DNA from 3 places in the Streptomyces sp. EDA2-14 genome. Region 2 is predicted to be linked to each of the others. Evidence: riboswitches for the same ligand, from Rfam matches in the RefSeq annotation. Region 2 holds a riboswitch; each other region holds the start of a gene.

Region 1 (9,660 bases), on a different contig from region 2:
GTGCACAAGCTTCTGACGGGCCGCCAGGACTTCTCCAAACTGCGCGGCAAGGGCGGCCTCTCCGGCTATCCCTCGCGCGAGGAGTCCGAGCACGACATCGTGGAGAACTCGCACGCCTCCACCGCACTCGGCTGGGCCGACGGCCTCGCCAAGGCCCGCCAGGTACAGGGCGAGCGCGGGCACACCGTCGCCGTCATCGGCGACGGCGCGCTGACCGGCGGGATGGCCTGGGAGGCGCTGAACAACATCGCGGCCGCCAAGGACCGGCCGCTGATCATCGTCGTCAACGACAACGAGCGCAGTTACGCGCCCACCATCGGCGGCCTCGCCAACCACCTGGCGACCCTGCGCACCACGGACTCGTACGAGAAGGTGCTGGCCTGGGGCAAGGACGTGCTGCTGCGCACGCCCGTCGTCGGGCACACCGTGTACGAGTCGCTGCACGGCGCCAAGAAAGGCTTCAAGGACGCGTTCGCGCCGCAGGGCATGTTCGAGGACCTGGGCCTGAAGTACGTCGGTCCCATCGACGGCCACGACACGGGCGCGGTGGAGTCGGCGCTGCGGCGCGCCAAGCGCTTCCACGGTCCGGTGCTCGTGCACTGCCTGACCGAGAAGGGCCGCGGCTACGAGCCCGCGCTCGCCGACGAGGCCGACCGCTTCCACACCGTCGGCGTGATGGACCCGCTCACCTGCGAGCCGCTCGCCCCGTCCAACGGCCCCTCGTGGACCTCCGTGTTCGGCGACGAGATCGTGGCGATCGGGCGGGCGCGGGAGGACGTCGTCGCGATCACCGCCGCGATGCTGCACCCGGTGGGCCTCACCAAGTTCGCCGAGGAGTTCCCCGACCGGGTGTGGGACGTCGGGATCGCCGAGCAGCACGCCGCCGTGTCGGCCGCCGGACTCGCCACCGGCGGGCTGCACCCGGTCGTCGCGGTGTACGCCACCTTCCTCAACCGGGCCTTCGACCAGCTGCTCATGGACGTCGCGCTGCACAAGTGCGGGGTCACCTTCGTGCTCGACCGGGCCGGCGTCACCGGCGCCGACGGGCCCTCCCACAACGGGATGTGGGACATGTCCGTGCTCCAGGTCGTGCCGGGCCTGCGGATCGCCGCGCCGCGCGACGCCGACCAGCTCCGGGCCCAGCTGCGGGAGGCCGTCGCCGTGGACGACGCGCCGACCATGCTGCGCTTCCCCAAGGAGTCGGTGGGCGAGCCGATCGCCGCCGTCGACCGCATCGGCGGCATCGACGTGCTGCACCGCGCCGCGCACCCGCGCGTGCTGCTCGTCGCGGTCGGTGTCATGGCGCCGGTGTGCCTCCAGGCGGCCGAGCTGCTTGAGGAGCGCGGCATCGACTGCACGGTGGTCGACCCGCGCTGGGTCAAGCCCGTCGACCCCGATCTCGCGCCGCTGGCCGCCGCGCACGAACTGGTCGCCGTCGTCGAGGACAACAGCAAGGCGGCCGGCGTCGGCTCGGCCGTCGCGCTCGCCCTCGGCGAGGCCGAGGTCGACGTCCCCGTACGGCGCTTCGGCATCCCCGAGCAGTTCCTGGCGCATGCCAAGCGGGGCGAGGTGCTCGCCGACATCGGCCTGACGCCCGTGGAGATCGCGGGGCGGATCGCGGCGAGCCTCGGCTTCAAGGCGGCGCGGTCCGAAGAAGCGGGCCCCGTCGAGTCCGGCAAGGAGATCAACGCATGAGCAAGGAGTTCGACCTCGGCACGCTGCTCGCCGAGCGCGGCGCCGAACGGTACGAGCTGCACGCCAAGTACCTCAACCACCAGCTGCCGAAGATGCTGCACACCATCGGCTTCGACAAGGTCTACGAGCGGGCCGAGGGCGCGCACTTCTGGGACGCGGACGGAAACGACTACCTGGACATGCTCGCCGGATTCGGCGTCATGGGCCTCGGCCGGCACCACCCCGTCGTCCGCAAGGCGCTGCACGACGTGCTCGACGCCTCGCTCGCCGACCTGACCCGCTTCGACTGCCAGCCGCTGCCGGGCCTGCTCGCCGAGAAGCTGGTGGCGCACAGCCCGCACCTGGACCGGGTGTTCTTCGGCAACAGCGGCACGGAGGCCGTCGAGACGGCCCTGAAGTTCGCCCGGTACGCGACCGGCAGGCCGCGGATCCTGTACTGCGCGCACGCCTTCCACGGACTGACCACCGGCTCCCTCTCGGTCAACGGCGAGGACGGCTTCCGCGACGGCTTCGCCCCGCTGCTGCCCGACACCCCCGTCCCGCTCGGCGATCTCGACGCGCTGGCAAGGGAGTTGAAGAAGGGGGACGTCGCCGGGCTCATCGTCGAACCGATCCAGGGCAAGGGCGTGCACGAGGCGCCGCCCGGCTACCTGCGGGCCGCGCAGGAGCTGCTCCGCAAGCACAAGGCGCTGCTGATCGCCGACGAGGTGCAGACCGGCCTCGGCCGCACCGGCGACTTCTACGCCTACCAGCACGAGGACGGCGTCGAACCCGACCTGGTGTGCGTCGCCAAGGCGCTCTCCGGCGGGTACGTGCCGGTCGGCGCGACGCTCGGCAAGGACTGGATCTTCAAGAAGGTCTACTCGTCGATGGACCGGGTCCTCGTCCACTCGGCGAGCTTCGGCGCCAACGCGCAGGCGATGGCGGCCGGCCTCGCGGTCCTGTCGGTCATGGAGGAGGAAGAGACCGTCGCGGGCGCGCGGGCCATGGGCGAGTTGCTGAAGTCCCGGCTCACCGAACTCATCGACCGCTACGAGCTGTTGAGCGACGTGCGCGGGCGCGGCCTGATGATCGGCATCGAGTTCGGGCGGCCCACGTCGCTGAAGCTGCGCAGCCGCTGGACCATGCTGCAGGCCGCGCGCAAGGGCCTGTTCGCGCAGATGGTCGTGGTGCCGCTGCTCCAGAAGCACCGGATCCTCACCCAGGTCTCCGGCGACCACCTCGAAGTCATCAAGCTGATCCCGCCACTCGTGGTGGACGAGGCCGACGTCGAGCGGTTCGTCGCGGCGTTCACCGCGGTCATGGACGACGCGCACAGCGGGGGAGGACTGATGTGGGACTTCGGCAAGACACTGATCAAGCAGGCGGTGGCGAACCGCTGACCTTCACCGATCGGGTCTTTTGCCTCTGAGGCAATAAATTTGCCGCTCGGGCAGGGCTCTGGCTCAATCGACGGTATGAGCCCTGCCGTCCCACCGGACGAGGCGGACGGTGCGGTGGTCCCGGAATCCCCGGAACTGCCCGCCGTCGCGCCCCAGCTCCGCGAACTGCGCCGCCGCGCCGCCCTCACCCTGGAGGCCGCCGCCGCATCCGCCGGTCTGTCCCCGGCGCACCTCTCCCGCCTGGAGACCGGACAGCGCCAGCCCTCGCTGCCGATGCTGCTCTCCCTCGCCCGCATCTACGGTACGACGGTCTCCGAGCTGCTCGGCGAGGCCCCCGCCGACCGGGACGCGGTCGTCCGCGGCGGCACCCTGGAGCCCACCGAGGCCGGCGGCTGGACGTACCAGCAGGCCGGCTCGCACGGCCGGGGCATGCAGGCGCTGCGGGTCCACGCGCCGTACGGCTCGCAGGGCGACGTCGTGCGCGTGCACCCCGGCGAGGAGTGGCTGTACGTGCTGTCGGGGCGGCTCCGGCTGCGGCTCGGGGACACGTCCTACCGGCTCGATCCGGGGGACAGCTCGCACTTCGACTCGCTCACCCCGCACCGGATCGCCGCCGTCGACCAGGGCGGCGTCGACTTCCTCTTCGTCCACACCCTGCTGCAGAGCCCGACGGCCGCGCTGTGCCTCGGCCCGGCATCGGGACCGGTAAAGGAGAACCGCCATGGGTGACACCACCGGGCCGACCGCGCGCCCCGACCGCCGCGACATCGAGGACAAGCTGCCGCGCGGCATCCTGGTGCGGGTCCTCGTGTACGTCTTCGCGGGGCACGCTCTGGCCGCGTTCATCTATCTGCTGTTCACGCTGGGCGGCAGCCGCTGACGCGGCTGCCCGGCGGGAGCGGCGCTCAGTCCAGCAGGCGCTCGCGCAGCCGCTCGCGCGTCGCGGACGTCACCTTCAGGCCCTCTTCGAGGTAGCGGTCCGTGCTGCCCCACTGCTCCTCGATGGTCTCCAGGCCCGCGTTCAGGTACTCGACGCGGGCGTCGAAGAGCGGGCTGAGCAGCTCCATGACCTCGTCGGAGTAGGCGTCCTTCGACGCGGCGGTGCGGTGCACCTTGTAGCGGCGGTGCTTCTCGTTCGACTTGAGGTAGTCCGCCTCGATGGCGTCGCGCTCCACGCCCACCGCGAGCAGCGTCACCGCGATCGACAGGCCCGCCCGGTCCTTGCCCGCCGCGCAGTGCATCAGTGCGGGCAGGCTGTCCTCGGCGAGCGAGTGCAGGATGCGGCTGTGCTCGCCGGTGCGCTCCTTGATCATGGTCCGGTAGGACTCGACGAGCCGCTCCGCCGCGCGTCCCTCCGACAGGATCGTGCGCAGCTGCTGGATGTCGCCGTCGCGGACCATGGCCCAGAACTCGGCGCCGTCGGCCGGGTCGTTGAGCGGCAGGTTCAGATTGCGCACGCCGGGGAGGTCGACGTCCGGGCCCTCCAGCTTCCGGTCGGCCGCGTTGCGGAAGTCGAAGACCGTGTGCAGGCCGAGGGAGGACAGGAAGGTCGCGTCCTCGGCCGTGGCGTGGGCGAGGTGGCCGCTGCGGAAGAGCACGCCCTGGCGCACGCGTCGGCCGTCCACGGTGGGCAGGCCGCCCACGTCGCGGAAGTTGCGCACTCCGGTCAGCTCGGGCTCGGTGGACGGTGCGTGCTGCGTCACAGGGGCTCCTCCCAATCGGTGCACCGGCGTTGAGTCGCCGGCGGGCGCGCTCCTGACGATACGACATCGGTTCCAGAGGCAACCATCTGTCCGATTCGCCCGGATATGTAGCAACTGTGCCCGGATCGGAGGGGCTTGTGGGCGTGTGCGTGACCGGCCTCATGTTCGTGACGCTGCGTGGCAGTCGGCCCGGATTGCCTCCCCAGTAATTCCCGAAGGTATGGCGTTGGTAAAGCGGAGAATGTCGACGCAGGGTGACACAGGGAAGCCCCGGAAACCCAAGGAATTGCGACCGCAAGTGAATTCGGCAGTTGTCGTCGACATTGCGGTTCGCCTACGGTCACCAATCACTCCGGTCGGAACGCCTAGTCCTGCCGCCGCCCGGATTCCCTTTCGACAACCCGTCACGGCAGGAGCGGGGGACCCACACGCACGACGCCGTGGAGGGATTTCCCGAAGCGGCTAGGGGTGAAGCCGAGTCCGCACCGCGGGCGAGGCCGGGCATCTCCAGCCCGAACCCGACAGCTCACCTCGTAGGCGACGGAGAGGAAACACCCATGCCCGCCAAGGGAAAGCACCGTCTTTCGACCTCCCGCCGCATCGCCCGCGTCGCCGCCGTCGCCACCGCGGGCGGGGCCGCGATCGCGCTCCCGCTCATGGGGGCCGGCAGTGCCTCGGCCGCGACCTCCGGCGCCACCGCCGACACCACCACGTACACCGTGAAGTCCGGTGACACGCTCTCGAAGATCGCCAAGGCGCAGGACGTCGACGGCGGCTGGAAGAAGCTGTACGAGGACAACAAGGGCGTCGTCGGCTCCGACGCGGACCGCATCGAGATCGGCATGAAGCTCACCCTCGGCGGCGAGGCTCAGGCCGACTCCGAGGGCAAGGCCACCGCCACGCAGGCCGAGGCCAAGACCACCGCCTCCGGCGACTACGTGGCGCCGGTCGACGGCGCCCAGGGTCACGGCTACGGCAACTCCGGCTCCATGTGGTCCAGCGGCAGCCACACCGGCGCCGACTTCTCGGTCTCCACCGGAACCTCCGTGAAGTCGATCGCCGACGGCACCGTCGTGTCGACCGGCTCCGGTGGCGCGTACGGCAACGAGGTCGTCGTCAAGCACGCCGACGGCCACTTCTCCCAGTACGGCCACCTGTCCTCGATCGGCGTCTCCCAGGGCCAGACCGTGACGGCCGGCCAGGAGATCGCCAAGTCCGGCGCGACCGGCAACGTGACCGGACCGCACCTGCACTTCGAGGTCCGCACGACCGCGGACTACGGCTCGGACATCGACCCGATCGCCTACCTGAGCGAGCACGGCGTCACCGCCTGAGACCTGTCGTAGCGGCTCGTCGGCCCGCTCCGTTCGGCGCCCGGAGGGAATTCCCTCCGGGCGCCGAATCGCGTGCGCGCACTTATTCCCCGGATCGCGAGTGGGGTATCTCACCACGCGTCAACCCCTACCTACGATGGCGTAGGTCACTTTTCGCGAGCGAAAATACGTGGGTGGCACACGAATCGAGAGCACTCACGGAATCACTCAACGGCACGATCCGGTCCTACGCGGCCGTCGGCGACAGCTTCACCGAGGGCGTCGGCGACCCCGGCCCCGACGGGAACTTCGCGGGCTGGGCCGACCGGCTCGCCGTCCTCCTGGACGACCGCGTGCCCGAGGACACCTTCCAGTACGCGAACCTGGCCGTGCGGGGCAAGCTCCTCGACCAGATCGTCGCCGACCAGGTGCCCAAGGCGGTCGAGCTCGCCCCCGACCTCGTGACCCTGGTCGCCGGCGGCAACGACATCATCCGCCCCGGCACCGACCCGGACGACGTGGCCGAGCGCTTCGAGAAGGCCGTCGCCACCCTCGCCGACTCGGCCGGGACCGTGATGCTGGCCACCGGCTTCGACACCCGTGACGTGGCGGTGCTCAAGCACCTGCGCGGCAAGATCGCCACCTACAACATGCACGTGCGGGCCATCGCCGACCGGTACGGCTGCGCGATGCTCGACCTGTGGTCCCTGAAGTCCATCCAGGACCGCCGGGCCTGGGACGAGGACCGCCTGCACCTCTCGCCCGAGGGGCACACGCGGGTGGCGCTGCGCGCAGGGCAGGCGCTCGGCATCGAGGTGCCGGCCGACCCCGAGCAGGCGTGGCCGATGCTGCCGCCGCGCGGCACGTTCGAGGTGCGGCGCGACGACATCCACTGGGCCCGCGAGTTCCTGGTGCCCTGGATCGGGCGCCGGCTGCGCGGCGAGTCCTCCGGCGACCGCGTGCAGGCCAAGGGCTTCGTCGACCCGCACACCGTCAAGGCGCACCTGCAGTCCGCGTCCTGACGCCTTTCCTCGCGGCGGTACGGCGGCGCTGACGGTCTCCCGTCAGCGCCCCGCCCCCGTCAACTCCGCCCGATCCAGGCCCAGTTCGCGGGCGAGTGCCTCGTCCACCCACTCCTGCATGCGGGTGCGCGACACCGTGCCCCGCTCGCCCTCGTACGCCGTCATCTGCACGGCGAGCCCGTCCAGCAGCGCCGTCAGCCGCAGCGCCGCCCCCATCGGGTCCGGGCAGCCGAACTCGCCGGCCGCCACGCCCTCGGCGATCACCTCCGCGAGCGCCGCCTTCCACTGCCGGTCGAGGTCCCGCGTGACCTCCCGCAGCGCGGGCTCGCGCAGCGCCGCGGCCCAGCCCTCGATCCACAGCCGCCAGCCCTTGGCCTGCCCCGTCGGCGCGTACCAGCGCACCGCGGCGCGCAGCCGCTTCAGGGCCGTCGTGCGGCGGCCGAGCAGCTTGCGCAGATGCGCCAGGTCGCCCTCGGCCGCGTGCGCGAACGCGGCCGCGACGAGCTTCTCCTTCGTCGAGAAGTGGTACAGCACCAGCGCGTTGCTCACGCCGAGCGCCGATGCCACGTCGGCGATGCGCACGGCGGCGACCCCGCGCACCTCGATCTGCTCGATGGCGGCTCGCAGCAGCTCTTCGCGCCGCTCGGGCACGCTCAACCGGACTCTGGTCACGCCGCAAGCCTAGTTGTTCCCGTGGCCCGATTCGTTCCGGCGCACACCTCTTGACGGCTTCCCGTCGCACGGGTCACAGTCGCGTCACGTTCCACTACTGACTGTCTATTCAGTCAATAAGTAGGTCGGCAGGGGGTAAGCGCGGCCCCAGCAGGCCTCGCGGTCGATGTCAGTGCTGTCTCTGTTGTTTTCGTGCCGTCCTCGCCAGGAGCAATCGTGACCCAAGCGCCATCCCTCTCGCCGACCCCGCCCACCGGGGACGAGCCCGACCTCTCCGAAGGGTGGGGCGAGCAGCGCTCACGGCTGCGCAAGGATCTGCGCCGGCTGGACGTGCTGTTCTTCCTCATCTGCACGCTCGTCGGCCTGGACACCATCGGCTCCGTCGCGGCCCAGGGCCCGCAGGGACTGACCTGGATGGTCATCCTGGCCGTCGTCTTCTTCCTCCCCTACGGACTGCTCGTCGCCGAACTCGGCTCCGCCTTTCCCGTCCAGGGCGGCCCCTACGTGTGGACGCGCCTCGCCTTCGGGCGGCTCGTCGCGGGCGTCAACCAGCTCCTGTACTGGATCTCCAACCCGGTCTGGGTCGGCGGAAGCCTGTGCATCATCGCGCTGACCACCTGGGAGGAGTTCTTCACGCCGCTGCCGGGCGTGTGGAAGTACGTCGCCGGATTCGTCTTCATCTGGGGCGGTGCGCTCGCCGTCGTACAGTCCGTGCGCATCGGCAAGTGGGTGCCCATCGCGGGCGCCGTCGCGCGCGTCGTGCTGCTCGGCTTCTTCCTCGTCTCCGTCGTCGTCTACGCCGCCGAACACGGCGTGCACGCCCTTCCGGCGGGCGAGTTCACGCCCACCTACGCGGGCTTCGTGGCCCTCGTCCCGGTGCTCATCTTCAACTACGTGGGCTTCGAACTGCCCAGCTCCGCCGCCGAGGAGATGAAGAACCCGCGCCGCGACATCCCGCTGTCGATCCTGCGCTCCGGCCTCGCCGCCGTGCTCCTGTACGGAGGCCCCATCCTCGGCATCCTGTTCGTCCTGCCCAGCCAGGAGATCGGCAGCCTGGGCGGCTTCATCGACGCCTGCAAGGCCGTCTTCACCGTCTACGGCGGCTCCATCGCGGCCGACGGCACGGTGACGCTCACCGGGCTCGGCTCCGTGTTCGGTGGAGTCGCCGCCGCGGGCCTCATCATCGGCCTGCTCACCTCTGGTGTGACCTGGGCGATGGGCGCCCACCGCGCGCAGGCCGTGGCGTGCGCGGACGGCGCGGGCCCGGCCTGGCTGGGCCGCATCTCCGAGAAGCACGGCACTCCGGTGCGGGTGAACATCCTGTCCGCGGTGCTCGGTTCGATCCTGTTCGTCGTCGCCCTCAACCTCACCGGCGGCGACGGCGAGAAGTACTTCGCGGCGGGCCTCGGCCTGACCATCAGCACGACGTTCATCTCCTACGTCATCACGTTCCCCAGCCTCGCGGTGCTGCGCCGCAAGTACCCCGACCAGGAACGCCCTTACGCCGTGCCGGGCGGCCGGGTGGGCGCCTGGATCGTGACGGCGCTCGCCACCGGCTTCGTGGCGTTCACCGTGGTCGTGCTGATCTGGCCCGGGTTCGGGGTGGGCTGGTTCGGCACGGCGGGCGACCCGGCGGACTCCTTGCCCGAGTCCTTCGCGGGCCAGCGCCTGCCGTACACGCTCAGCCAGGCGCTGCCGCTGCTGCTGTTCGTCGTGATCGGCTTGGTGTTCTACGCGTGCGGGGCGCCCGCGCGGCGGCGGGCGCGTGCCGGCGGGACCGGGTAGGCCGTCCTCACACCACGTCGAACTCATTGCCCTCAGGATCCCGCATGGCGGCGGCGTAGAACCCCGTGCCGGGCTCGTCCTTGATCCG
Region 2 (9,660 bases):
CCTCGTCGGCGGGCGCGGTGGCGGGCATCCCGTGCGCGTTGATCCTGTCGTAGCGCACCGTGGCGATGAACTCGCCGCCCACCGTCGCCGCGAGGCCGACCCGGTCCACGTAGTCGTGATGGGTGAAGCGGTGCACGTCCTTGGCGGACAGGCGGGGGTAGGGCGCGAAGAAGCGGTAGTACTTCGACTCGTCCGAGACCTGCTCGTAGAAGCTGGTCAGGTGCTCGGCGTCCGCCGTGGTGATGGGCCTGATCCGCGCGGTGCCGCCGTCGCGCAGCACTACGTCGGCCTCCCAGTGGGCGGGATACGCATGCCGGTCCGACGGGATCTCCATGTCGCAAGAGTAGGGCCGGGCACCGACAACCGTCGGCCGGTCGTACGGGTCGCGGCCCGCGCGGACGGAAGGCACCCTATGGAGGACCGAAGGGCCGTGCCGACGAGGACCCGGGTCCGCGTTACGCACGCCTCCCGGTATGGAACACTGGTCTAGACAACCGTGAGACACCTGAAGGGCAGCATCACATGGCTGAGCGCCGCGTCAACGTCGGCTGGGCCGAGGGCCTCCACGCCCGCCCCGCCTCCATCTTCGTCCGCGCGGCCACGGCGGCCGGCGTTCCCGTGACGATCGCCAAGGCCGACGGCAACCCCGTCAACGCCGCCTCCATGCTGGCCGTGCTGGGCCTCGGCGCCCAGGGTGGCGAGGAGATCGTGCTGGCCTCCGACGCCGAGGGCGCGGACGCCGCGCTCGACCGTCTGGCGAAGCTGGTCGCCGAGGGTCTCGAGGAGCTCCCCGAGACCGTCTGACACAAAGACAAAAGCAGTACTGAAAAGCCGCGCGCCCCCTTTCGGGGCGTGCGGCTTTTTAGTTCCGCTCACGCGATGCGAATTCCAAAGAATCGGGCAGCAGAAATTGATTCGCACCAAATTCAGGGTTCTCGAATCGCCCGAACAGCTCGACTTCAAGCCGCTCCATGAATAGCGCACTTCTTTGTATACGGCGCCGTTGTTAAACCTGGTGCCCCACCGTGTTGACTGCATGTTGCGAAGTCCTCACACGCTCGCCCGCGCGGGGGACGCGCAGCCGATGCGCGGCCGTCGCGCGCTCCGTGTGCAGCGCGGCCAGGGCGCGGGCGCGCTCCGCGTCGCCGCGCGCCACGGCGTCGACGATGGCTCCGTGCTCGGCCCAGGACTCGGCGGGCTGGGCCGGGCTCTCCACGGTGTACATCCAGGCGATCTTGTGCCGGAGCTGGGTGAGCAGGGCGATCAGACCGGGGCTTGCGGAGGCCTGGGCGAGCGTCTCGTGGAACCAGCCGCCCAGGGAGCGAAGGTCCTCGTTCTGCCCCCGCCTGGAGCGCTCCTGACCCAGCCTGACCAGGCCGCGCAGGACCTTGAGATGGGCTTCGGTGCGGCGCTGCGCGGCGCGGGCGGCGCCCATGGGTTCGAGCAGCATGCGGATCTCCAGGAGGTCGGCCGCCTCCCGCTCGGTGGGTTCGGCCACGCACGCGCCCGCGTGCCTGCGCGTGACGACGAAGCCCTCCGCCTCCAGGGTGCGCAGCGCCTCGCGGACGGGCACGCGCGAGACCCCGTAGCGACGCGCGAGCAGCTCCTCGGTGAGCCTGCCGCCGCGCTCGTAGACCCCGGCGACGATGTCGTCACGGATCGCCGTGCATACCGAGTGCGCGGGAATGCGCATGAGTCGACCTCCGCCTTGATCCCCGCGAAAAGCGGTCGATTGACGCCCGTGCAAGCGCGAATGACACGCGGCCGGAGCACTTGTCCAATGACTCTATTCCACCGACCCCGAATTTCCGACGCGGGAGCGGAATCCGGGGTTATTTTTTGGACAACGCAGACCCGCGCACGCGAAAGCCCCGGCTCGGGTGAGCCGGGGCTTTCGACGCGTGTGCGTGTGCCGGGTGGGTCAGACGTTCACACCGTGCTGGCGCAGGTACGCGACGGGGTCGATGTCCGAGCCGTAGTCCGGGCTGGTGCGGGCCTCGAAGTGGAGGTGCGGGCCCGTGACGTTGCCGGTGGCGCCGGAGAGGCCGATCTGCTGGCCGGGGGTGACGTCCTGGCCGACGGAGACGCCGATCGACGACATGTGACCGTACTGGGTGTACGTACCGTCGTTCATCTTGATCACGACGTTGTTGCCGTACGCGCCGCCCCAGCCGGCCTCGACGACGGTGCCCCTGCCGACCGCGTGCACCGAGGTGCCGCTGGAGGCGTGGAAGTCGATGCCGGTGTGGCTGCCGGAGGACCACAGGCCGCTGCTGGACTGGTAGGCGGTGGAGACGTACGAGCCGGATATCGGCGACACGAAGCTGTTCAGGCGCTTGCGCTCGGCCTCACGGGCGGCGCGCTCCTTGGCCTCGCGCTCCTTCTTGGCCTTCTCGGCGGCCCGCTTCTTGGCCTCCGCCTCGGCCTTGCGCTTGGCCTCCTCGGCCTTCTTCTTGGCCTCGGCCTCGGCCTTCGCCTTGGCGGCGGCCTTCTGCTGCGCGGAGGCCTGCGCGTCGATCTGCTCCGCGAGGGAGTCGCCGATGGCCACGGCCTGCGTGAGGCCGTCGTGCGGGGCGACCGCGGTGTCGGCGGCGAGGGCGGGGGCGGCGAGACCGCCCACCACGCCCGTCGTGGTGATGGCGGCGACGCCCGCGACCTGAGCGGTGGTACGCGTCAGGCGGCTGGGACGGCGGTGCTTCCCGGTGGCACGGGTGAACCCCATGAAGTGGCTGGTCCTTTCCTTCCTTCTCGCCTACCGGGTTAGCTGACGGGTTCGGAGCAGGAAGGTCTCCTACGGGCCCCCTCCCCTCGCGGGAAGAGCGCCCGATTCACCCCAGGGACTTCGGTGGGTCCCCGGCTCCCCTGGCTCGCACCATGGGGACTCGGCGATGACTGTCCGGTGTCGCGGGCGCGACGTACGTCTGGCGGACAGCCGGAGGGAACGCTAAGCGGGGCGTCTTGGGATCGACAAACAGAACCCGTGTTTTGTAGTGCACGCCACAGGGCGGACAGGCAACCTCTATGCCAATTCGGACATTTGCGAGCGTGTAGTGATTGAAGATGATCGTGACCGACGCCACGAAGCCCCGGCAGCCGCTACCGGCGCCGGGGCTTCGTACGTGCCGCGGGTGACGGACTCAGCCCGCGACCACCGTGACCTCGCCGATCCCGAGGGCCTTGACCGGCTCCTCGATCTGCGCGGCGTCGCCCACCAGGATCGTCACCAGACGGTCCGCGGGGAACGCGCTCACGACGGCGGCAGTGGCCTCCACGGTGCCCGTGGCGGCGAGCTGCCGGTAGACCTGCGCCTGGAAGTCGTCCGGCAGGTGCTGCTCCACCTGGTCGGCGAGGGTGCTCGCGACGGCCGCGGCGGTCTCGAACTTCAGCGGGGCCACGCCCACCAGGTTCTGCACGGCGGTGTCCCGCTCGGCGTCCGTGAGCCCCTCGGCCGCCAGCGTGCGCAGGACCTTCCACAGGTCGTCGAGCGCCGGCCCGGTGTTCGGCGTGTCGACCGAGCCGCTGATGGCGAGCATCGCCGCGCCGCTGCCGTCGGGCGCGGAGCGAAGCACCTGGGCGAAGGAGCGCACACCATAGGTGTAGCCCTTCTCCTCGCGCAGGACGCGGTCCAGACGCGACGTCAGGGTGCCGCCCAGGCAGTACGTGCCGAGGACCTGCGCGGCCCACACGCGGTCGTGCTTGTCCGGTCCGATCCGACCGATGAGCAGCTGCGTCTGCACGGCGCCCGGACGGTCCACGATGACCACGCGGCCGGTGTCGTCGGCGACGACGGGCGGCACGGGGCGCGGCTCGGCGGTTCCGCCGGTCCAGGCGCCGAGCGTGTCGGCGAGGAGGGCGTCCAGGTCGATGCCCGTCAGGTCGCCCACGACGACGGCCGTGGCGGTGGCGGGGCGCACGTGCCGGTCGTAGAAGGCACGCACGGCCGCCGCGTCGATGGCCGAGACGGTCTCCTCGGTGCCCTGGCGCGGGCGCGACACGCGCGCGTCGGCCGGGAAGAGCTGCTTGGAGAGCTCCTTGGCGGCGCGCCGGGCCGGGTTGGCGCTCTCGTGCGGGATCTCGTCCAGGCGGTTGCGCACCAGGCGCTCGATCTCGCTGTCGTCGAAGGCCGGGGCGCGCAGGGCGTCGGCCAGGAGGGCGAGGCCCTTGGCGAGGCGGGAGGCCGGTACTTCGAGGGAGGCGCGGACACCGGGGTGGTCGGCGTGCGCGTCCATCGTGGCGCCGCAGCGCTCCAGTTCGGCGGCGAACTCCTCGGCGGAGTGCTTGTCGGTGCCCTCGTTGAAGGCCCGCGCCATGATCGTGGAGACGCCGTCGAGGCCCTTGGGTTCGGCGTCCAGCGGCGCGTCCAGGTGCACCTCCACGGCGACGACCTGCTGACCGGGCCGGTGGCAGCGCAGCACCGTCAGGCCGTTGGGGAGCGCGCCGCGCTCCGGGGCCGGGAACGCCCAGGGCTTGGGCTCGCCGGCCTGCGGGCGGGGGTGGAACTCCATGCTCGCGAGCTGCTCGGTCACTGGCCCGCCTCCTCGGTGATCTCGGCGGTCTCGGTGTCGGCGGGGGCGGTCGGCTCGTACACGAGGACCGCGCGGTTGTCGGGGCGCAGGCGGGCCTTGGCGACCTCCTGGACCTCCTCGGCGGTCACGTCCAGGACGCGCCCCACGGCGGTCAGGGCGAGCTGCGGGTCGCCGAACAGGACGGCGTAGCGGCACAGCTCGTCGGCGCGCCCCGCGACCGTGCCCAAGCGGTCCAGCCACTCGCGCTCCAGCTGGGCCTGCGCGCGCTCCATCTCCTCGGGGCTCGGGCCCTCCTCGGCGAACCGGGCGAGCTCCTCGTCCACGGCGGCCTCGATGACCGGCACCTCGACGTCCCCGGAGGTCTTCACGTCCAGCCAGCCCAGGGAGGGCGCTCCGGCGAGGCGCAGCAGGCCGAAACCGGCCGCCACGGCGGTGCGGTCGCGTCGTACGAGGCGGTTGTACAGGCGCGAGGACTCGCCGCCGCCCAGGACGGTGAGGGCGAGGTCGGCGGCGTCGCACGCGCGCGTGCCGTCGTGCGGGAGGCGGTAGGCCGACATCAGGGCGCGCGCCGGCACCTCCTCCTCGACGACCTCGCGCTGCTGCTCGCCGATGACCTCCGGCAGGGCGCCGTCGCGCGGGGCGGGCTTGCCGTCGTGGCCGACGATGGTGCCGAAGTACTTCTCGACCCAGGCCAGCGTCTGCTCGGGGTCGATGTCGCCGACGATCGACAGGACCGCGTTGTTGGGCGCGTAGTAGGTGCGGAAGAAGTTCCGCGCGTCCTCGAGGGTGGCCGCGTCCAGATCGGCCATGGAGCCGATGGGCGTGTGGTGGTACGGGTGGCCCTCGGGGTACATGAGGGCGGTCAGCTTCTCGAACGCCGTGCCGTACGGGACGTTGTCGTACCGCTGGCGCCGCTCGTTCTTCACGACGTCCCGCTGGTTCTCCATCGACTCGTCGTCGAGAGCCGTGAGGAGTGAGCCCATGCGGTCGGCCTCCAGCCACAGCGCGAGCTCCAGCTGGTGGGCGGGCATGGTCTCGAAGTAGTTGGTGCGCTCGAAGCTCGTCGTACCGTTGAGCGAGCCGCCCGCGCCCTGGACGAACTCGAAGTGTCCGTTGCCGTGCACCTGCTTCGAACCCTGGAACATCAGGTGCTCGAAAAGGTGAGCCAGGCCCGTACGGCCCTTGACCTCGTGGCGCGAGCCGACGTCGTACCAGAGGCAGACCGCCGCGACCGGGGTCAGATGATCCTCGGAGAGCACCACGCGCAGGCCGTTGGCCAGCCGGTGCTCGGTCGCTGTCAGGCCGCCGGAGCCGGCCTCGGCGGTGGCCGTGTGACCCATGGGCATGTACGTCCCTTCGATCGCGGTACAACGCGAATACGCGGTGAGCTACGGACTGCGGCAGGTAGGTCCTGGAACACTGAACTGCTGCGAGTGCTGCCACTGTATGCAAGCGTGCTGGCACCTGGCGAAGTTCCCACCGGGGCTACGCCGTGAGCGAGCGCTCGGCCCTCCCGGGACCGCGCGACACCCTGTACTGACGGGCCGCGAGCAGCGTTGTCAGTGCGGCGGTCCACAATGGTCCGCGACAGTTCCCGTTCATGTACCCGTTCTTGTAGGTGAAGGAGCCGCAGCCGCGATGGCCCGCCGCAGCACGAAGACCCCGCCGCCCGACGACTTCGAGGAGAAGATCCTCGACGTCGACGTGGTCGACGAAATGCAGGGCTCCTACCTGGAGTACGCGTACTCGGTCATCTACTCACGCGCCCTGCCCGACGCCCGCGACGGGATGAAGCCCGTCCACCGTCGGATCGTCTACCAGATGAACGAGATGGGCCTTCGCCCCGAGCGCGGCTACGTGAAGTGCGCCCGCGTCGTCGGCGAGGTCATGGGTAAGTTGCACCCCCATGGCGACTCGTCGATCTACGACGCGCTGGTCCGCCTCGCCCAGCCGTTCTCCATGCGCGTCCCGATGGTGGACGGGCACGGGAACTTCGGTTCCCTCGGCAATGACGACCGCCCGGCCGCCATGCGTTACACCGAGTGCCGCATGGACCCGGCCGCGAGCCTGATGACGGAGTCGATCGACGAGAACACGGTCGACTTCGCGCCCAACTACGACGGCCAGGAGCAGGAGCCGCTCGTCCTCCCGGCGGCCTACCCGAACCTGCTGGTGAACGGCGCGTCGGGCATCGCGGTCGGCATGGCGACCAACATGGCGCCGCACAACCTGGGCGAAGTGATCGCCGCCGCGCGGCACTTGATCAAGCACCCGGGCGCCGATCTCGACACGCTCATGAAGTACGTGCCCGGCCCCGACCTGCCCACCGGCGGCAGGATCGTCGGCCTGTCCGGCATCAGGGACGCCTACGAGACGGGCCGCGGCACGTTCAAGATCCGCTCGACGGTCTCCGTGGAGAACGTGACGGCGCGCCGCAAGGGCCTCGTCGTCACCGAGCTGCCCTTCGCGGTCGGCCCCGAGAAGGTCATCACGAAGATCAAGGAACTGGTCGGTTCCAAGAAGCTCCAGGGCATCGCCGACGTCAAGGACCTCACGGACCGCGAGCACGGCCTGCGCCTGGTCATCGAGATCAAGAACGGCTTCGTGCCGGAGGCCGTCCTGGAGCAGCTCTACAAGCTGACCGCCATGGAGGAGTCCTTCGGCATCAACAATGTGGCCCTGGTGGACGGCCAGCCGCTCACCCTCGGCCTCAAGGAGCTCCTCGAGGTCTACCTGGACCACCGCTTCGACGTGGTGCGCCGCCGCAGCGAGTTCCGCCGCAAGAAGAAGCAGGACCGGCTCCACCTGGTGGAGGGCCTCCTCGTCGCCCTGGTCGACATCGACGAGGTCATCCGCATCATCCGCTCCAGTGACAACAGCGCACAGGCCAAGGAGCGCCTGATCGAGCGCTTCTCGCTGAGCGAGATCCAGACGCAGTACATCCTGGACACGCCGCTGCGCCGCCTCACCAAGTTCGACCGCATCGAGCTGGACGCCGAGCGCGACAAGCTCAACGGCGAGATCGACGAGCTGACCGGCATCCTCGAGTCGGACACCGAGCTGCGCAAGCTGGTCTCCGCGGAACTGGCGGCCGTGGCGAAGAAGTTCGGCGACGACCGGCGCACGGTGCTCCTGGAGTCGGCGGGCGCCCCGGTGTCGGCGGTGCCGCTCCAGGTCGCCGACGACCCGTGCCGCGTGCTGCTCTCCTCGACCGGTCTGCTGGCCCGTACGGCGAACGGCGAGCCCTTCGCCGAGGACGAGGGCACCAAGCGCGCCAAGCACGACGTGATCGTCTCCGCGGTCCCCGCGACGGCACGCGGCGAGGTCGGCGTCGTCACGTCCGAAGGCCGCCTGCTGCGGCTGAGCGTGATCGACCTGCCGCAGCTTCCGGAGTCCGCGTCTGCGCCGAACCTCTCCGGAGGCGCGCCGATCAAGGAGTTCCTGCCGTCCCTGGAGGCGGACGAGACGGTCGTCTGTCTGATGACCCTGGACGAGTCCTCGCCCGGTCTGGCGATCGGCACGGAGCAGGGCATCGTGAAGCGCGTGGTGCCCGACTATCCGTCCCACAAGGAGGAGTTGGAGGTCATCACCCTCAAGGACGGTGACCGCATCGTGGGCGCGGCGGAGCTGCGCACCGGCGAGGAAGACCTGGTCTTCATCACGGACGACGCCCAACTGCTCCGCTTCCAGGCCTCCATCGTGCGCCCGCAGGGCCGCGCGGCGGGCGGCATGGCCGGCGTGAAGCTGGCGACGGGCGCGAAGGTCATCTCCTTCACCGCTGTCGACCCGGCGGTCGACGCGGTGGTCTTCACCGTCGCCGGCTCGCGCGGCACGCTGGACGATTCGGTGCAGACGACGGCCAAGCTGACCCCGTTCGACCAGTACCCGAGGAAGGGGCGCGCCACGGGCGGCGTCCGCTGTCAGCGCTTCCTGAAGGGCGAGGACTGTCTGAGCGTGGCCTGGGCCGGCCCGGCACCCGCCCGTGCGGCGCAGAAGAACGGTGCGGCGGCCGAGCTGCCCGAGATGGACCCGCGTCGCGACGGTTCGGGCGTGTCGCTTCCGAAGACGGTGGCGGCGACAGCGGGCCCGGTCTAGAGCACGTAGTCCGCGTCCGAAGCGCGCGGGCCGCGTCTAGAGCACGTAGTCCGCGACTTCCTCCGCCTCGCCGGTCTCCTGCACGTAGCGGAGGACGCCCCACATGCCGCGCTCGTCCGCGGTGTGTGGGGCGTCGCTCTTGGCGGCGTCCAGCTGCCGGTCGAGGTCGGCCGCGTCGAGGCCGGAGCCGATCAGTACGAGCTGCGTGAGGCGCTCCTGGCCGCTCGGCCACGGCTCCGGGTAGAACCGCAGGAAGCGCCCCACGGCATGCACGGCGTACCGGTTGTCCGTGTCGTACGCGCCGAAGTCGACGTATCCCTTGATGCGGTAGAGCCCGTCCGGCCTGCTGTCGAGGAACGCGATCAGCCGGCGGGGGTCCATGGGGACTTCGGAGGTGAACGCGACGCTGTCGTAGGCGGCGTGCAGATGCCCGCTGTGCGCCCCGGCGCTGTCGCCCTCGTGGCGGTGCAGGTCGTCGAAGGACAGCTGCCCGATCCGCTCCTCCGTGGGGCGGCAGTCGAAGAGCAGCTCCGGATCGATGCGCCCGTACGACGCGGACACGACGGCGGCCCGGCCGGCCATGCCCCGTACCGCGCCCAGGACGCGCTCGCGCTCGTCCGGGCCCACGCGATCGCCCTTGTTCACCACGACCAGGTCCGCGATCTCCAGGTGCCGATCCACCTCGGGGTGCTTCTCGCGGGTGGCGTCGAACTCGGCGGTGTCGACGACCTCGATCAACCCTCCGTACACGATCCGCGGGTTGTCGCTGGCCAGCACCATGCGCACGAGTTCTTGAGGCTCCGCGATGCCGCTCGCCTCGATCACGATGACGTCAATGGCATGCACGTCATTGACGGGCCGGGTCAACTTGTCCAGGTAGACGTCAAGTTCGCTCGCGTCCACGGCACAGCACAGGCAGCCGTTGCCGAGCGAGACCGTCGAGTCGCCCAGCTGTCCGGCGACCGCCATGGCGTCGATCTCGATCGACCCGAAGTCGTTGACGATCGCCCCGATCCTGGTGCCGCCGCTGCGGTGCAGC
Region 3 (9,660 bases), on a different contig from region 2:
GCTGAAGGCGACCGCACTTGAGCTGGCGATCCTCGCGGGCCATCTGCTGCTCTACCCCTCGGGCATCCTCCCCGAGCGAAGGCACCCCCTGGCACTGCCCCACCACCACCCCTCACCCCCACCACCCCCGCACGACTTCGACACCGCGACAGAGGGAGTGGAAGAAGGGGACTGGGCCGAGGAAGCGGGGAGAACTGGCGAAGGAGCCGTCGACGCGCCGCGGCTGCCCGCTCCCGCCAAGCCCCCGGTCCTGCTCCTGCACGGGTTCATCGACAACCGCTCCGTCTTCGTCCTGCTGCGCCGCTCCCTCGCACAGCACGGCAGGCAGCACGTCGAATCGCTCAACTACTCCCCCCTCACCTGCGACATCCGGGCCGCGGCCGCCCTGCTCGGCCGGCACGTGGAGGAGCTGTGCGAGCGGACGGGCCAGGACCGGATCGACGTCGTGGGGCACAGCCTCGGCGGCCTGATAGCCCGCTACTACGTGCAGCGTCTCGGCGGGGACCGGCGGGTGCGCACGCTCGTCACGCTCGGCACCCCGCACGGCGGCACGCGCGTGGCGCCGCTCGCCGACGCCCACCCGATCGTCCGGCAGATGCGGCCCGGGTCGTCCGTCGTCGAGGAGCTGAAGCGGCCGGCGACGGGCTGTCGTACGCGCTTCGTGAGCTTCTGGAGCGATCTCGACCAGCTGATGCTGCCGCTCGAGACGGCCTGCGTGGACCACGCGGACCTGTTCGTGCAGAACGTGCGGGTCACGGGCATCGGCCACCTCGCGCTGCCGGTGCACCCGGCCATCGCGACCGGCATCCGTCAGGCCCTCGACGCCGAGCACACGGAGGGAACGCACGCCACCGACCAGACCGGCGGCGGCCTGACCGTGGCCTGACGGCGGTCGGATCCCGCGATCCGCACCCACGATCCGTGCCCATGCCCCCGGCCAAACCCCGGCAGGCCACCGTTTTCGTCGAACGAGTCTCGAACTCAGGGCCAAGGAACGGTCCACAGTCCACCCAAAGGCGGCTGATTGCCCGTTTCTCCGGGGCAGGAAACCTGACGAAGATTGTCGTGCCCTCGTACCGGCGGGTACAGTCACCGCACTGCTCTGGCAGCCCCTGTTGTCGAGGCGAAAGAGAAGTTGGTGAACGACCGCACCCCGTCGGGGACCACGCCGTACGCGGCGTACGACGGTTACTCAGCGACCAGCTTCGCAACCGATCCGCTCTTCGGTGACATGGCGGACGCCCCCTACGAACCGGGTTCCCACGCGACCGGTCAGTGGCCCACGGACCCCCAGCAGCAGTACACCGCCCCCTACGCGTCCGCGTACTACGACACCGGCTCCTACGACACCGGTACGTATGACACCGGTACCTACGGCGTCGGTTCCTTCGGTACGGGTTCCTACGACACGACCGGCGCCTGGGCGACCGGCGGGTACGAGCAGGTCGCCGACATCCCGGCGCAGCAGCCCCGGACGATGGCCGAGCAGCATGCCACGGGCCAGTGGGACACCTCGGCGTACGAGGCGCAGACGTTCACGGCCCAGCACCCCGACACGCAGAGCTTCGAGGCCCCGTCCTTCGCGACGCAGACCTTCGAGACGCCGGCGTTCGAGACCCAGACCTTCGAGACACAGTCCTTCGAGACCGGGGCATTTGAGACCGGGGCGTTCGAGACCCAGTCCTTCGAGACGCAGAGCCTGGAGTTCCAGGGTTTCGAGGCGCAGCACTTCGAGGCGCAGGGCTTCGACACACAGACCTTCAGCGCCCACGACACGCACGACACACAGGGCTTCACCCACACGATCCAGGCCCCGGTCTTCGGTACGACCGCCTACGACACGGGCGCGTACGACGCCACGCAGTGGAACGCCGCCGACGCCGTCGACGCCGTGGAGCACGAGCCCGCTCCCGAGGCCGAGCCCCCCGCGGCGGACCACGCGCACGGCCCCGTCCTCGACCTCGACGCCGCCCCCGAATCCGAGCCCGAGCCGGCTCCCGGGGCCGTATCCGCCGCCGGGACCCCGCAGCCCACGAGCCGCCGGGCCACGAAGAACGGCTCCCGCGGTCGCGCCGCCCGCCGCAGGCCCGCCAAGCGGTCCGCGCTCGTCACCGTCGTCGTGCCGTCGGTCTGTGCGGTCGGCGTCGCCGGGATCGCCGCGGCGAGCGTCGGTGCAAGCGGCGGGGACGACGACAAGGAGACGCAGGCCGCGGCCGCTCCGGACGCGCAGGCCGTGAAGCCGTCCGTCGCCAACAACAAGCTGGACACGCAGCTGAAGGACCTGTCCGCCGACGCGGGCGACTTCGCCGACCGGGCGAGCCGCACGCAGGAGCGGATCGACCTCAAGGCGAAGCAGGAGGCGGCGCGGAAGCAGGCCGCCGAGGAGGCCGCGCGCAAGGAGGCGATGCGGCCCAAGTTCGTACTGCCGGTGAAGCAGCACGGGCTGAGCGCCTTCTTCGGGCAGGCCGGCGTCAACTGGATGTCCCAGCACTCCGGCATCGACTTCCCCGTCTCGTACGGGACCCCGGTGATGGCCGCGACGGACGGCACCGTGAAGACGCAGTGGAACAGCGCGTACGGGAACATGGCCATAGTCACCGCCAAGGACGGCACGGAGACCTGGTACTGCCACCTGTCCTCGCACACCGTGATGAGCGGTCCGGTGAAGGCCGGTGACGTGATCGCGCGGTCCGGCAACTCCGGCAACTCGACCGGCCCGCACCTGCACTTCGAGGTGCGGCCGGGCGGCGGCGCGGCGATCGACCCGCTGCCCTGGCTGCGCAGCCACGGCCTCAATCCCAACTGAGACCCCGGCTGAGCCGCTCCACCCCCGTGGAACCCGTGGAACCGTGGAGCGGCCACAGCCTCCGCAGAACGGCTACAGCTTCTCGACCGGCGCGTACCGCAGCAGCAGACGCTTCGGCTTCGGGTCGCCGAAGTCGATCGTGGCCTCCGCCTTGTCGCCCGAGCCCGACACGCCCACGACCGTGCCGAGACCGAACTGGTCGTGCGTGACGCGGTCGCCGACGCCGAGGGCCACCACCGGCTTGTCGCCCGCGCGGCGCGTGGCGAAGGCCGGCGTCGAGCCCGTGCGGGAGCGCGAGGACGACAGGGACGCCGCGATGCCGCCACCGATGCTCTTGGTCGAGGCCGCCGGCGTCGAAGGACCGGTGCGCTTCCAGTCCAGGTGGGTGGCCGGGATCTCCTCAAGGAAGCGGGAGGGCGGGTTGTACGAGGGCTGGCCCCAGGCGCTGCGCATGGAGGCGCGCGTCAGGTAGAGGCGCTGGCGGGCGCGGGTGATGCCCACGTACGCGAGGCGCCGCTCCTCCTCCAGCTCCTTGGTCTGGCCGAGGGAGCGCATGTGCGGGAAGACGCCGTCCTCCAGGCCGGTCAGGAAGACGACCGGGAACTCCAGGCCCTTGGCCGTGTGCAGGGTCATCAGGGTGATGACCCCGTCGCTGTTCTCCTCGTCGTCCGGGATCTGGTCGGAGTCGGCAACGAGGGCGACGCGCTCCAGGAAGTCGGAGAGGCCTCCGCCGCCCGTCTCGGAGTCGCCCCCCTCTCCCGAAGCGGACTCCTGCTCGAACTCCAGGGCCACCGCGGCGAGTTCCTGAAGGTTCTCGATGCGGGTCTCGTCCTGCGGGTCGGTGGAGGCCTGCAGTTCGGCGAGGTATCCGGTGCGCTCCAGGACGGCCTCCAGGACCGTGGCCGGGCCCGCGCCGGACTCCACGATCGTGTGCAGGTCCTCCATCAGCGTGTTGAACCGCTTCACGGCGTTCGCCGAGCGGGCCGCCATCCCGTACGCCTCGTCGACGCGGCGCAGCGCCTGCGGGAAGGAGATCTTCTCTCGCTGGGAGAGGGCGTCGATCATCGCCTCGGCGCGGTCGCCGATGCCGCGCTTGGGGACATTGAGGATGCGGCGCAGCGGCACCGAGTCCTCGGGGTTGGAGAGCACGCGCAGGTAGGCCAGGACGTCCCTGACCTCCTTGCGCTCGTAGAAGCGGACGCCGCCGACGACCTTGTAGGGCAGTCCGGTGCGGATGAAGATCTCTTCGAAGACACGGGACTGCGCGTTGGTCCGGTAGAAGACCGCGACGTCGCCCGCCAGCGCGTCGCCCGCGTCGGTGAGCCGGTCGATCTCGTCGGCGATGAACTGGGCCTCGTCGTGCTCGGTGTCCGCGACGTAGCCGGTGATCTGGGCGCCGGGGCCCTCGTTGGTCCACAGGTTCTTGGGGCGGCGCGACTCGTTGCGCTCGATGACCGCGTTGGCCGCGCTCAGGATCGTCTGCGTGGAGCGGTAGTTCTGCTCCAGCAGGATCGTCTTCGCGTTGGAGTAGTCGTCCTCGAAGTCGAGGATGTTGCGGATCGTGGCGCCGCGGAACGCGTAGATCGACTGGTCCGCGTCACCCACGACGCACAGCTCGGCCGGGTCGGCGCCCTCGCCCTCGGTGGGGCCGACCAGCTCGCGCACGAGCGCGTACTGCGCGTGGTTCGTGTCCTGGTACTCGTCGACGAGGACGTGGCGGAAGCGGCGGCGGTAGTGCTCGGCGATGTCCGGGAACGCCCGCAGCATGTTCACCGTCATCATGATCAGGTCGTCGAAGTCCAGCGCGTTCGCCTCGCGCAGGCGCGCCTGGTACATCGCGTAGGCCTGGGCGAGGGTCTTCTCGAAGCCGTCGGCCGCGGTCGCCGCGAAGTCCTCCTCGTCGATCAGCTCGTTCTTGAGGTTGCTGATCTTGGCGGTGAAGGACTTCGGCGGGAACTTCTTCGGGTCCAGGTCGAGGTCGCGGCAGACGAGGGCCATCAGGCGCTTGCTGTCGGCGGCGTCGTAGATCGAGAAGGAGGACGTGAAGCCGAGCTTCTTCGACTCGCGGCGCAGTATCCGGACGCAGGCGCTGTGGAACGTGGACACCCACATCGCGCCCGCCCGCGGGCCCACGAGGTCCTCGACGCGCTCCTTCATCTCGCCCGCGGCCTTGTTCGTGAACGTGATCGCGAGGATCTGGCCGGGGTGCACACCGCGCTCGGCGAGCAGGTACGCGATGCGGTGCGTGAGGACGCGGGTCTTGCCGGATCCGGCGCCCGCGACGATGAGCAGCGGGGTGCCGCCGTGCACGACGGCCGCCTGCTGGTTCTCGTTCAGCCCCTCGAGGAGGGAGGCCGCGTTGAGGACCGGGCGCGGGGCGCCGTCCCGGTAGTGCGCGTCCCGGCCCACGGGCGCGCCGAGCTGCCCGCCGAACAAGTCGTCCGGCATCGGCTCCGGGGCCCCGTCGTCGTACTCGGGGTCCGGGGGCGGCGGCGGGGGCTCCTCCGCACCGTTCTTCTGGAGGCCGGTCAGGAAGCTGTCGTCAAAGAGGCTGCTCATCGCTCTACGAGTCTAGGCCGCCCCACTGACAACCCGTGGCTGCCTTCGGAACTCCAAGTTCCCGCCAGAGGGCAGATCACGAAAATGTATCGGGCATTTCGAACATCAACCTTCACAGCAGCCACACGAGTTGGCTACGGTGCAGCCGGGCAGCCCGTCCCCCCGCCCGCGAATGTCGCGGCGAACGGGAAGCCCCCGCCGAGTCCCGTACGCCGCGAGGCAGGGAACCGGGGACCCAACCGACCTTGGGGTGAATCGGTCAGCCGACCGTAGGGCAGCCTTCCGCGCACCACGCCCGAACCCGACAGCTAACTCGGTAGGCGGACGACGGAAGGAGTCGCCTGCCTTGGCGTCGCACCGCAAGTCCCGCAGTCGGTCCCGGATGACCGGCGGCCTTCGTACGACCCCCGCGGTCGGGATCACCACCGCCGCCCTCACCTCCGTGGCGCTGCTCTCGCAGTCGGCTCAGGCCGCGCCCGCGCAGCCGGCGAAGCCGAGCCTCGAAGAGGTCCAGAAGAAGGTCGACACCCTGTACCGCCAGGCCGAGGTCGCCACCCAGAAGTACAACGGGGCCAAGGAACAGACGGACTCCAAGAAGCAGCAGGTCGACAAGCTCCTCGACGATGTCGCGCAGCGCACCGAGGACATGAACACGGCCCGCCAGAAGCTCGGCAGGTACGCCGCCGAGCAGTACCGCTCGGGCGCGGTCAGCGACACCGCGACGATGTTCCTCGCGGACAATCCGGAGGACTACTTCTCGCAGCGCCAGCTGATGAGCCGGCTGACCGACGAGCAGAAGAAGTCGGTCGACGACTATCAGGCGCAGGCGCGCGAGACGGCGGAGAAGCGCAACGAGGCGCAGTCGAGCCTCAAGGACCTCACCGCGTCGCAGACCGAGCTGAGGTCGACGAAGGAGACCGTGCAGACGAAGCTCTCCGACGCGCGCAAGCTGCTGTCCAAGCTGACCGCCGAGGAGAAGGCGCGGCTCGCCGCGATCCAGAAGGCGAAGGAGGAGGCGGCCCGCAAGAAGGCCGCCGAGCTGGCCGCCAAGCAGAAGGCGGCGGAGGCGGCGAAGGAGCGGGCGGCCGAGAAGGCGCGCCAGCAGGAGCAGGCGTCCGGTTCCTCCTCCGGTTCGTCGTCCGGCTCCTCCTCCGGTTCCTCGGACGCCTCGTACGCGGCGAAGGCCGCGCAGGCCCTCGCCTTCGCCAAGGCGCAGGAGGGCAAGCCGTACGTGTGGGGCGCCACGGGCCCGGACTCGTACGACTGCTCGGGCCTGACGCAGGCGGCGTGGAAGTCCGCGGGGATCTCGCTGCCCCGGACGACCTGGGACCAGGTCGAGATCGGCAAGACGGTGCCGCTCTCCGACATCCAACCCGGTGACCTGGTGTTCTTCTACGACGACATCAGCCACGTGGGCCTCTACCTCGGCGACGGCATGATGGTTCACGCGCCGAAGCCGGGCGCGGTCGTGCGCGAGGAGTCGATCTACTACGACGGCACGTCGTCGATCCACAGCGTGGTGCGGCCGGCCTGACGTACGTACACGAAAGGGCCCGGCAGGTCGCTCCTGCCGGGCCCTCTTGCGTGCGTACGGTCGCGGTCGCTCAGGTCCAGAGCACCGCGATGAAGATGTTGACCACGGTCAGCGCGCCGACCGTGATGAAGAGACCCTTCTCCGCCTTCTCCTCGTCCCGCTTCACGTAGACGATCCCGAGGATCACGATCAGGAGCGCGAGCTTCACACCGATCTTGATGTTGTTCACGGTGGAGCCGTCCGCCTGGTTGAGCCCCACCAGGGCGACGCCGGTCACCAGCATGGTCAGGGCACCGTGCAGCATCGCCTTGTTGAAGCGGGCCGTGCCGTCCTTCATCGCCGACATCTGCGTGAGGAAGCCGCCGAGCAGCGAGGCGATGCCGATGATGTGCAGGCCGACGAAGAGGTGGATGAGTACGTCCATGATTCCGGAGCCTAACGGGACGCCCCCGAACCACGACGGGCACCCCTTTGCGCCCTTGTTGCCCCTCTTTCAGTCACTCTCCATCGCCCCCCGTAACAAACAGGCCAGTTACGAACATTCCGTCACCAACCCGTTACGCCGAGGTTTAGCGTCCTTGCTCAGGTGACCGGCTCCCCACCGCCGTCCCGGCCAGGGACGGCAGTCGGACACCACCGCCGAGAAAGGTCCGGCGGCGTCCCGCTTCCCCTGTGCGGGCCGCCGCCGGACGCACGCCAGGGGCCGTACGACCCGGACGGCCGCGACGATGGAGGACCACGTGCCGGCAGCGCACCGCAAGCCCCGACCGCGTTCGTTCAGCGGCGGCACAGCCCGCACCGCGGCCACCCTCGCGCTCGCCTCCGCGGCCTCCGCCACCGCCCTCGCCGGCGGGACGGCGCACGCGGATCCCGAGGCGAGCCCCGCCCGGGTGAGGGCGCAGGTCGACAAGCTGTACCGGGAGGCGGAGGTCGCCACCCAGAAGTACAACGGGGCGAAGGAGAAGGCGGACGGGGCGCAGAAGAAGGTGGACGCCCTCCAGGACGAGGCGTCCCGGCGCACCGACGCCCTCAACTCCGAGCGCGAGAAGCTGGGTTCGGTGGCCGCGTCCCAGTACCGCACGGGAGGCGTGGACCCGTCGGTCCAGCTGCTCCTCTCCTCCACGCCCGACGCGTACCTCGACAAGGCGGCGCTCACCGAGCGGATCGGCTCCCGGCAGGCCGCCGCGGTCACCCGCGTACGGGGCGAGCTCCGCGAGATCGACCAGCTGCGCGCCGACGCCAAGGACACGCTCGCCGAATTCCGCGCCAAGAAGGCGGAGCTGGAGCGCAACAAGAAGGAGGTGAAACGAAAACTCGCGGAGGCCCGCCGCCTCCTCGACCGCCTCACCCCCGACGAGCGCAGCCTCGACACGGCGAGCGACGGCCACGCCTCCCGCTCGGCCCCGCGCGGCGACCTCGCCCAGGCGCCCAACGGCCGCGCCAAGGCCGCCATCTCCTTCGCCTACGGCGCACTGGGCAGCCCCTACGTATGGGGCGCCACCGGGCCCTCCGCCTTCGACTGCTCGGGCCTCACGCAGGCCGCGTACAAGGCGGCCGGTGTCTCGATCCCCCGCACGACGTACAGCCAGATCGACGCGGGGCAGCGGATCCCGAAGTCCCAGCTGCAACCCGGTGACCTGGTCTTCTTCTACTCCTCGATCAGCCACGTGGGCCTCTACATCGGGGGCGGCAAGATGATCCACGCCCCGAACCCGAGCGCGCCGGTGCGGGTGGCGCCGATCGACGAGATGCCGTTCGCGGGCGCCACGCGGGTGGCGTGAGCGGTACCCGGTCCGCTCCGTCCGCTCCGTCCGACGGCGCTCACTCCAGGCGCAGCGCGTAGTCGATGCCCTCGTCGGTGCCGGTCTCCAGGCCCTTGCGGTGGGCGGCCTCGTACTCCGCGTCGCCGAGGCTCGCGCGCAGTTGCCGCTCGCGCTCCGCACGGGCCGCGACGAGCACCGGATGCGCCAGACGCTGCCCGCCGATGGAGCGCCACAGGGCGTCGGCTATGCCGAGCAGCCGGGCCGCCTGCTCGGCGTCGGTCAGCACCGAGGCCAGCGTGTCGAGGGCCAGAGCGTTCCCCAGCGGCTCGTTCAACCGGCGCCTGATGCTGAGCGCTTCGCGGGCGTGCCGGACCACGGCGGCCGGGTCGCCCGTGCCCTGCGCTGCGCCGGCCAGCAGATAGTGGGCGATCCCGCGCAGCCACAGCTCGCCGCGGCCCTCGCACTCGTCGAGCAGAGCGGCGGCAAGGTACGCGGCCCGGGTGAACTCGCCCAGGTGGAGATGGGAGAAGGCCAGCGCTGCGGCGGTCACAAGCCGGACGGTGAGGGACCTGCCGTGCGGGGGCAGGTCGTCCATCCCGCCGAAGAGCGGAACGGCCTGGCCCGGGCGGCCCGCGAGCGCCAGCCGGGTCCCCTGGAGGTAGCGCACGGCGGCCGGCGCCGCCCTGCCGTCCAGCGCGTCCAGCATGGCCGCACACGTGGCGCCCGCCTCCGTGGCCACCGGCTGGTCGCCCTGCACGACGGCGACGGTCCCCAGGGCCCACAGCGCCCAGAACCGCTCGGGCCCCGCAGGCGGGGCCGGTTCCTTGGCCAGGGCCAGTTCCAGGTAGTGGCGGCCCTCGCGCTGGAAGCCGCAGCAGAACCAGAAGAACCACAGGTCCCCCGCCATCTCCAGGGCCGGGCGCGGGTCCTTCTCCGTGACGCAGCGCTCCAGCGCCTTGCGCAGATTGGCGTGTTCGGCGACGGAGCGCTCGTACCAC

The links. A riboswitch is a leader RNA that binds a small molecule or an ion and turns the genes downstream of it on or off. The one in region 2 is predicted to bind cyclic di-AMP.
Region 1: it holds a riboswitch for cyclic di-AMP, as region 2 does, so the genes downstream of both, ACY34M_RS18830 (M23 family metallopeptidase) here and ACY34M_RS12430 (M23 family metallopeptidase) in region 2, are expected to answer to the same signal.
Region 3: it holds a riboswitch for cyclic di-AMP, as region 2 does, so the genes downstream of both, ACY34M_RS08725 (C40 family peptidase) here and ACY34M_RS12430 (M23 family metallopeptidase) in region 2, are expected to answer to the same signal.

What each region holds. Positions count from the first base shown of each region.
Region 1 covers NZ_JBUEGE010000006.1:227,309-236,968, reverse strand. The annotation lists gene dxs (1-deoxy-D-xylulose-5-phosphate synthase) at 1-1,695, shown strand, start outside; gene ACY34M_RS18850 (aspartate aminotransferase family protein) at 1,692-3,077, shown strand; gene ACY34M_RS18845 (helix-turn-helix domain-containing protein) at 3,153-3,806, shown strand; gene ACY34M_RS18840 (DUF6126 family protein) at 3,799-3,957, shown strand; gene ACY34M_RS18835 (tyrosine-protein phosphatase) at 3,983-4,780, opposite strand; cyclic di-AMP (ydaO/yuaA leader) riboswitch at 5,165-5,335, shown strand; gene ACY34M_RS18830 (M23 family metallopeptidase) at 5,338-6,114, shown strand; gene ACY34M_RS18825 (SGNH/GDSL hydrolase family protein) at 6,288-7,115, shown strand; gene ACY34M_RS18820 (TetR/AcrR family transcriptional regulator) at 7,158-7,787, opposite strand; gene ACY34M_RS18815 (APC family permease) at 8,004-9,572, shown strand; gene ACY34M_RS18810 (VOC family protein) at 9,580-9,660, opposite strand, start outside.
Region 2 covers NZ_JBUEGE010000003.1:601,498-611,157, forward strand. The annotation lists gene ACY34M_RS12415 (bifunctional acetate--CoA ligase family protein/GNAT family N-acetyltransferase) at 1-334, opposite strand, end outside; gene ACY34M_RS12420 (HPr family phosphocarrier protein) at 523-804, shown strand; gene ACY34M_RS12425 (GntR family transcriptional regulator) at 1,007-1,693, opposite strand; gene ACY34M_RS12430 (M23 family metallopeptidase) at 1,922-2,722, opposite strand; cyclic di-AMP (ydaO/yuaA leader) riboswitch at 2,736-2,898, opposite strand; gene ACY34M_RS12435 (M16 family metallopeptidase) at 3,138-4,505, opposite strand; gene ACY34M_RS12440 (M16 family metallopeptidase) at 4,523-5,866, opposite strand; gene ACY34M_RS12445 (DNA gyrase/topoisomerase IV subunit A) at 6,165-8,621, shown strand; gene ACY34M_RS12450 (CobW family GTP-binding protein) at 8,658-9,660, opposite strand, start outside.
Region 3 covers NZ_JBUEGE010000002.1:512,197-521,856, reverse strand. The annotation lists gene ACY34M_RS08740 (lipase family alpha/beta hydrolase) at 1-886, shown strand, start outside; gene ACY34M_RS08735 (M23 family metallopeptidase) at 1,139-2,806, shown strand; gene pcrA (DNA helicase PcrA) at 2,879-5,365, opposite strand; cyclic di-AMP (ydaO/yuaA leader) riboswitch at 5,552-5,703, shown strand; gene ACY34M_RS08725 (C40 family peptidase) at 5,712-6,899, shown strand; gene ACY34M_RS08720 (hypothetical protein) at 6,970-7,323, opposite strand; gene ACY34M_RS08715 (C40 family peptidase) at 7,628-8,680, shown strand; gene ACY34M_RS08710 (ATP-binding protein) at 8,721-9,660, opposite strand, start outside.